3 regions of the Streptomyces sp. NBC_00536 genome follow, and region 1 is predicted to be linked to each of the others. Evidence: riboswitches for the same ligand, from Rfam matches in the RefSeq annotation. Region 1 holds a riboswitch; each other region holds the start of a gene.
The links. Region 1 has a riboswitch for cyclic di-AMP ahead of OHS33_RS32075 (LysM peptidoglycan-binding domain-containing protein). Riboswitches for the same ligand answer to the same signal wherever they lie in the genome.
Positions count from the first base shown of each region.

Region 2: linked by a shared signal. The riboswitch ahead of OHS33_RS27515 (M23 family metallopeptidase) and the one ahead of OHS33_RS32075 (LysM peptidoglycan-binding domain-containing protein) in region 1 are both predicted to bind cyclic di-AMP.
Region 3: linked by a shared signal. The riboswitch ahead of OHS33_RS30460 (M23 family metallopeptidase) and the one ahead of OHS33_RS32075 (LysM peptidoglycan-binding domain-containing protein) in region 1 are both predicted to bind cyclic di-AMP.

Region 1 covers NZ_CP107819.1:7,506,591-7,508,781, reverse strand. Annotated here, with positions in the region: gene OHS33_RS32080 (dihydrodipicolinate synthase family protein) at 1-442, shown strand, start outside; cyclic di-AMP (ydaO/yuaA leader) riboswitch at 731-943, shown strand; gene OHS33_RS32075 (LysM peptidoglycan-binding domain-containing protein) at 948-1,733, shown strand; gene OHS33_RS32070 (beta-N-acetylhexosaminidase) at 1,770-2,191, opposite strand, start outside.
Region 2 covers NZ_CP107819.1:6,312,943-6,315,133, reverse strand. Annotated here, with positions in the region: gene OHS33_RS27520 (GntR family transcriptional regulator) at 1-370, opposite strand, end outside; gene OHS33_RS27515 (M23 family metallopeptidase) at 525-1,328, opposite strand; cyclic di-AMP (ydaO/yuaA leader) riboswitch at 1,341-1,498, opposite strand; gene OHS33_RS27510 (M16 family metallopeptidase) at 1,737-2,191, opposite strand, start outside.
Region 3 covers NZ_CP107819.1:7,119,988-7,122,178, reverse strand. Annotated here, with positions in the region: gene OHS33_RS30460 (M23 family metallopeptidase) at 166-1,152, opposite strand; cyclic di-AMP (ydaO/yuaA leader) riboswitch at 1,155-1,335, opposite strand; gene OHS33_RS30455 (tyrosine-protein phosphatase) at 1,667-2,191, shown strand, end outside.

The DNA.
Region 1 (2,191 bases):
GCGGGCGATCGGGGCGCTGCCCGGGGTCATCGGGGTCAAGTACGCGGCGGGCGCTGTCGACCAGGACGCGGTGGCGCTGCTCGGCGATCTGCCGGAGGGGTTCACGGTCATGGCGGGCGACGACGCGTACGTCTCCCCGATGCTGGCCCTCGGGGCGGGCGGCGGGATCCTGGCCTCGGCCCATCTGGCCACGGACCGTTTCGCCGCCCTCGCGCGGGCCTGGCGGGCGGGCGACGCGGCGGGCGCGCGGGTGCTGGGGCACGCGCTGACGCCGCTGTCGGCGGCGGTGTTCGCCGAGCCGAATCCGGTGGTGCTGAAGGGGGTGCTGCACGCGCAGGGGCGCATCCCGACCCCCGACGTCCGGCTGCCGCTGCTGCCGGCCTCCGCCGCCTCGGTACGGGAGGCGCTGGAAGCGCTGCGCAGGCTCGCGGAAATTCCCTAAGGGGCATGCATGGGCGATTTGCCCTCATGTAGGGTACGGGCGCCGCGCCGGTGATGTGAGTCACGCGGGCGGCGGCGCCGCCACAGCCCCCGGGGCGGCCCCGGAAGGCCGAATTCCGGACGCCGCAATGCCCTTAGGCATTCCCCGCCCCGGCCGGGCGGAAGGAATTCCGTAGATCGGTATCGATATACCGATCACTGCGTGGAATTCAAGCCCTTGTCCATCGCCTCGGCCCTCGCCTACGGTCACCGCAATCCGGGTGGACCGCCAAATCCTGCCGCCGCCCGGGAACCCATCCCACTCACGTACGGCAGGAGCGGGGGAACCAGGTAGGCCGCTGATCCGGATCATCGATCCGGACCGGCTCGGGGTGAAGTCGCACCACTGACACGCACGTATCCGTCATGCCTCACGCATGTCCGGACCGTGCGGAGAAACGGCGCGGCCGGACAGCTCCCGTCCGAACCCGACAGCTCACCTCGCAGGCGACGGAGAGGAATTCGCCATGTCCGCATCGGGCAAGCACCGCCGTCCCAAGACCAGCCCGCTGGCCCGACTGCTCGCTGTCGCGGGCACCGGCGGCATCGCTCTCGCTCTCCCCCTGATCAGCGCTTCCGGCGCCCAGGCGGCGCAGCCGACCGCGACCACGGCCTCCACGACCACCGCGAAGGCCACCGGCGCGAAGGCCACCGCCCCGGCGGCCGCCGCACCGAAATCCTATTCCGTGGTGGCCGGCGACACCCTTTCCAAGATCGCGGAATCGCATTCCGTAAGCGGCGGCTGGAAGAAGCTGTACGAGGACAATCGCTCGGTGATCGGCTCCGACCCCTCGGTCATCCGCCCGGGAATCACGCTGACCATCGGCGGCCCGGCAAAGGCGACTTCGGCGGCGGCCACCGCCAAGACCCTCGCGGCGAGCCGCAATTCCACGGCCGCGGCCGACCGTTCCGCGCGGCCCACGACCCTCTACGCCAACAACCTCGACGGCTGGATCCGCCAGTCGCTGGAGATCATGGCCCAGCACGGAATTCCCGGTACCTACGACGGAATCCACCGCAATGTGCTGCGCGAGTCCTCGGGCAACCCCCTCGCCATCAACAACTGGGACTCCAACGCGGCGGCGGGCATCCCCTCCAAGGGCCTCCTCCAGGTCATCGACCCCACCTTCCGGGCGTACCACGTACCCGGCACGGCGGCCGACTCCTACGACCCGGTCGCGAACATCACCGCCGCCTGCAACTACGCGGCCGCCCGCTACGGCTCGATCGACAACGTCAACAGCGCCTACTGAGTTCCGTTCGGTCCGTTCGGTCCGTTTCCGTCCGGTTCAGCGCAGCCGGTCGGCGAGGGCCGTGAACTGATCCCACGTCGGCTGCGGTGCGCGGGGGTCCCAGACCTTCTGGGCGAGCGCCGCCAGCGGCAGCCGGATCCCGTCGGCGACCTGCGTCTGGGTCTGGGATCCGGCCAGGTCGCACCAGACGGCGAGCCGGGCGCCCAGGATCTGCGCGGCGTAGCCGGCGGGCACCGGCTCGGTGCCGCGCAGCACGAGCGGGGTCCACTGTTCGTAGATGCGGCGCCCGGTCGGGTAGGTGAAGTCGTTGGGCTCGCCGAGGACGTAGTACAGGTACTCGTCGTTGAGGTTGACCACGGGGCGGCCCTCGCGCAGGTACTCCAGGGGCGGCCGGGCCCCGATCTCCTTGCCCGTCCAGTACTCCACTTCGAGGTCCCGCGCGGCCGTGGCGGCGCCCC
Region 2 (2,191 bases), 1.2 Mb from region 1:
GCAGATCCTCCCCCTGGCCCCTCCTGGCCCGTTCCTGGCCCAGTCTGACCAGCCCCCGCAGCACTTTGAGGTGCGCCTCGCTGCGCCGCCGGGCGGCGCGGGCCGCCGCGAGGGGCTCCAGCAGTGTCCGGACCTCCAGGAGATCGGCCGCCTCCTGCGCGGTCGGCTCGGCGACACAGGCGCCCGCGTGCCGACGGGTGGTGACGAAGCCCTCGGACTCCAGGGTGCGCAGGGCCTCGCGGACGGGGACGCGGGAGACTCCGTAGCGGCGGGCGAGCAGCTCCTCGGTGAGCCGGCCGCCCGGGCCGAAGACCCCGGAGACGATGTCGTCGCGGATCGCCGTACAAACCGCGTGCGCGGGAATTCGCAAGACCGGACCTCCGCTGAATGTCGTTTCCGCCGATTCCATTGCCGCGACTCTATTGCAACACGCGATATTTTCCGAGGACAGGCGGAAATGAGCACAACGCGAAGACCCCGGCTCGGTGAGCCGGGGCCTTCGGGAAGTCTGTGTGCCGCGGAGATCAGATGCTGACGCCCTTGGAGCGCAGGTAGGCGACCGGGTCGATGTCCGAGCCGTACGACGGGCCGGTACGGGCCTCGAAGTGCAGGTGCGGACCGCTGGTGTTGCCGGTGTTGCCCGACAGGCCGATCTGCTGGCCCGCGGTGACCTGCTCGCCGACGGAGACGCTCAGCAGGGACAGGTGCCCGTACTGGGTGTACGTACCGTCGTTGTGCTTGATGACGATGTTGTTGCCGTAGGCGCCGCCGTCGCCGGACTCGACGATGACGCCCGCGCCCACGGCGTGGACGACGGTGCCCTGGTCGGCGTGGAAGTCGATGCCCGTGTGGCTGCCGGAGGACCACATGCCGCCGCCCGCACCGTACTGGGTGCTGACGTAGGAGCCGGTGATCGGCAGCACGAAGGCGTTGAGGCGCTTGCGCTCCTCTTCACGGTCCGCGCGCTCCTTGGCCTCGCGCTCGGCCTTGGCCTTCGCCTCGGCCATCCGCCTGGCCTCGGCGGCCTTCGTCTTCGCCTCGGTCTCGGCCTGCACCTTGAGGGCGGCGGTGTCGGCGGCGTTGCGCTGCGCGTCGGCCTGGGCCTCCAGGTCACCGGCGAGGGTGTCGGGGATGACGAAGGCGCCCGTGCCCGAGTCCTGAGGAGTGCTGTGGTGGTTGTCCGCGGCGAAGGCCGGGGCTGCGAGGGTGGCCGCGACGCCGGTGGCGGCGAGGGCGGCTATACCGGCGACGCCTGCGGTCTTCCGGCTCAGACGGCTGGAACCACGGTGCTTGCCGCCGGAGGTGGCACGAGAGCTGCCGAACGCCATGAAGGGGCTGATCCTTTCCTTCCCTCTCGCCTACCGGGTTAGCTGACGGGTTCGGAGCAGGAAGGTCTCCTACGGGCCCCCTCTTGCGAGGCGGGTCCGATTCACCCCAGGGACGGTGGGTCCCCGGCTCCCCAGGCTCGCGCCTGACGGGGACTCGGCGATCGCTGTCCGGTGCCGCGATTGCGGCGGTTACCACTGACGGACAGCACGCCCGACGCTAGGCGGATCATCAGTCAATCGCCAAACACACGAGCCCCATTGTTACCTACGTCACGTGACATAGAAGCAACCTCTCCGCCAAACGGACAAAAGGGGTTCCGGTGGCCAAGCCACCGAAACCCCTTTCGCGCACGTCGGTTCACGCCCGACGCGCGAGCGCCACGCGCCCGACGCACGACCTCCGCACGCTCAGTTGGCGACGACGCTCACGTCACCGATCCCGAGCGCGCGCACGGGCGCCTCGATCTGCGCGGCGTCGCCGACGAGCACCGTGACCAGACGGTCCACCGGGAAGGCGTTGACGACAGCCGAGGTGGCCTCCACCGTGCCCGTCGCGGCCAGCTGCGCATACAACTGCGCCTGGTAGTCGTCCCGCAGGCCCTGCTCGACCTGGTCGGCCAGCGTGCCCGCGACGGACGCCGCCGTCTCGAACTTCAGCGGGGCCACGCCCACCAGGTTCTGCACCGCCACGTCCCGCTCGGCGTCCGTCAGGCCGCCCTCCGCGAGGGTGCGGAGCACCTTCCAGAGGTCGTCCAGCGCCGGGCCCGTGTTCGGGGTGTCCACCGAACCGCTGATCGCGAGCATGGACGCGCCGGTGCCCTCGGCGGTGGAGCGCAGCACCTGCCCGAAGGCGCGCACGCCGT
Region 3 (2,191 bases), 390 kb from region 1:
GCCACCGTAGCCAGGCCTTGACGGACCGTGATCTATACCACCCGGTCGGTAAGGAATAAGTGAGGAGTGCGTCAGGTCCCTGAAGGGGCGAGGTGAACGGGGGCATGAAAGGGGGCCGGGTCCCCCCTAGGGCCCCGGCCCCCCTCGCCCTGGCGGCGGGCGCCGTCAGACGTTCACGCCCTTCGAGCGGAGGTAGCCCAGCGGGTCGATGTCCGTGCCGTAGCCGGGACCCGTGCGGATCTCGAAGTGCAGGTGCGGGCCGGTCACGTTGCCCGTGGCGCCGGAGAGGCCGATGGCCTGGCCCGCGGAGACACTCTGGCCGACCGAGACCGAGAGCTGGGACATGTGGCCGTACTGCGAGTAGCGGCCGTCCGCGTGCCGTATGACGACCTCGTTGCCGTACGCGCCGCCCCAGCCCGCGGAGACCACGGTGCCCGCGCCGACCGCGTGGACGGTGGTGCCGGTGCCCACGGCGAAGTCGACGCCGGTGTGGTAGCCGCTGGACCACATGCTGCCGCTCTGGCGGTACGGGGTGGTGATGGAGGCGGAGACCGGGGCGACGAACCCGGCGGCCGAGGCGGTGCCGGTGCCGGATCCGGTGGCCTGGCTGCCCGTGCTGCCCGTGCTGCCCGTACCAGCGTCCGCCGTACCAGAGTCGCCCGTACCGGAGTCCTCCGCACCCGAGTCGGCCGGGCCGGAGTCGGCCGGAGTCGGCTCCTCGGCGGACTGCTCGGCCGGAGCCGGGGCCGGGGTCTGCTCCTGCGCCCGCGCGCCCAGGGTCAGCTTCAGGCCCGGGTGGATCAGCGACGGATCGGAGCCGACCGCCTCGTGGTTGTCCTCGTAGACCCGCTGCCAGCCACCGCTCAGGTGCCGCTCGGCCGCGATCTTCGAGAGGTAGTCGCCGGGAACCACGGTGTACACCGTGGAGGCCTGCGGGGCGGCGGCCGGGGCCCGGAGCGCCACCGGGACCTGCGCCGGGCGAACCTGGGCCGGGAGGGCGACGGCCGTGGTGGCCGTCGTGCCGGTGGCGGCGTGCGCGCCCGCGGCTCCCATCAGCGGCAGCGCGAGCGCCGCGCTTCCGGTGCCCGCGACGACGAATCCGCGGGTGATCGAGGCGGACTTCGGGCGGCGATGCTTTCCCTTTGCGGGCATGGCGAATTCCTCTCCGTCGCCTGCGAGGTGAGCTGTCGGGTTCGGACTGGAGATGTCCGGCCGTTTTGCGTACGGCTTCACCCCGAGCCGCCCGGAGGAAGATCTCGTCGAGAAGACCGAGGAGATCGGATCCGGGACGGCGGCTTACCTGGTTCCCCCGCTCCTGCCGGGCGCGTGGATCGTCGGGTGCGGTGTCGGATGGTGGCAGGATTAGGCGGTCCATCCGGGTCGACGCGAAGGTATTCCGTCCGGCCCCCGTGGAACAAGCCACGAATTCCCCAAGAGAAACGGCCGGGTGAGGGATCAACGGAATTCCGGTCACCCTCCGTCGAATCGCAATCGGCAACAGCCGCCCCCGCAAGGCAATTCGGCTTTCGCGATCACACACTCACGGTCACCGTATGATCTGGCTCACGGGGACCGGCCCGATCTCCCCGCCCCTTATGGCAAGTTGCGCTCAACCAGTGCAATCCGGACATGCCGCAGACGCGCGCGACGATACGGAGGAGTCCTCGTGACCCAGCAGATACCCCAGGCCCCGCCCACGGAGCCGGAGCTGACCGGAGTGCGCAACTTCCGTGACGTGGGCGGGCTCCCGGCCACGGACGGACGGAGGGTCAGAACGGGACAGGTCTTCCGAAGCGGACATCTGGCACATGCCACCGATACCGATACGGAATTCCTCGCCTCGCTCGGACTCCACACCATCTTCGACTTCCGCAACTCCGCCGACCACGCCCTCGAAGGCCCGGACGTCGAACTGCCCGGCGTCCGCAACGTCAACCTCCCGCTCTCCGACCCGGCGGACGGCAAGGAGTTCTGGCGGATGGTCCGTGACGGCCACCTCGACCAGCTGCGCCAGGTGCTCGGTGACGGCAAGGCCGCCCGCCGGATGTCCGACTCCTACCGGGAGATCGTCACGACCCGCACCGCGGAGCACCGCCAGGTCGTCCAGGCGCTCGTCCGGGACGAGGTCCCGGTCCTGATGCACTGCGCGGCCGGGAAGGACCGGGCCGGGCTCTCTATCGCCGTCACCCTG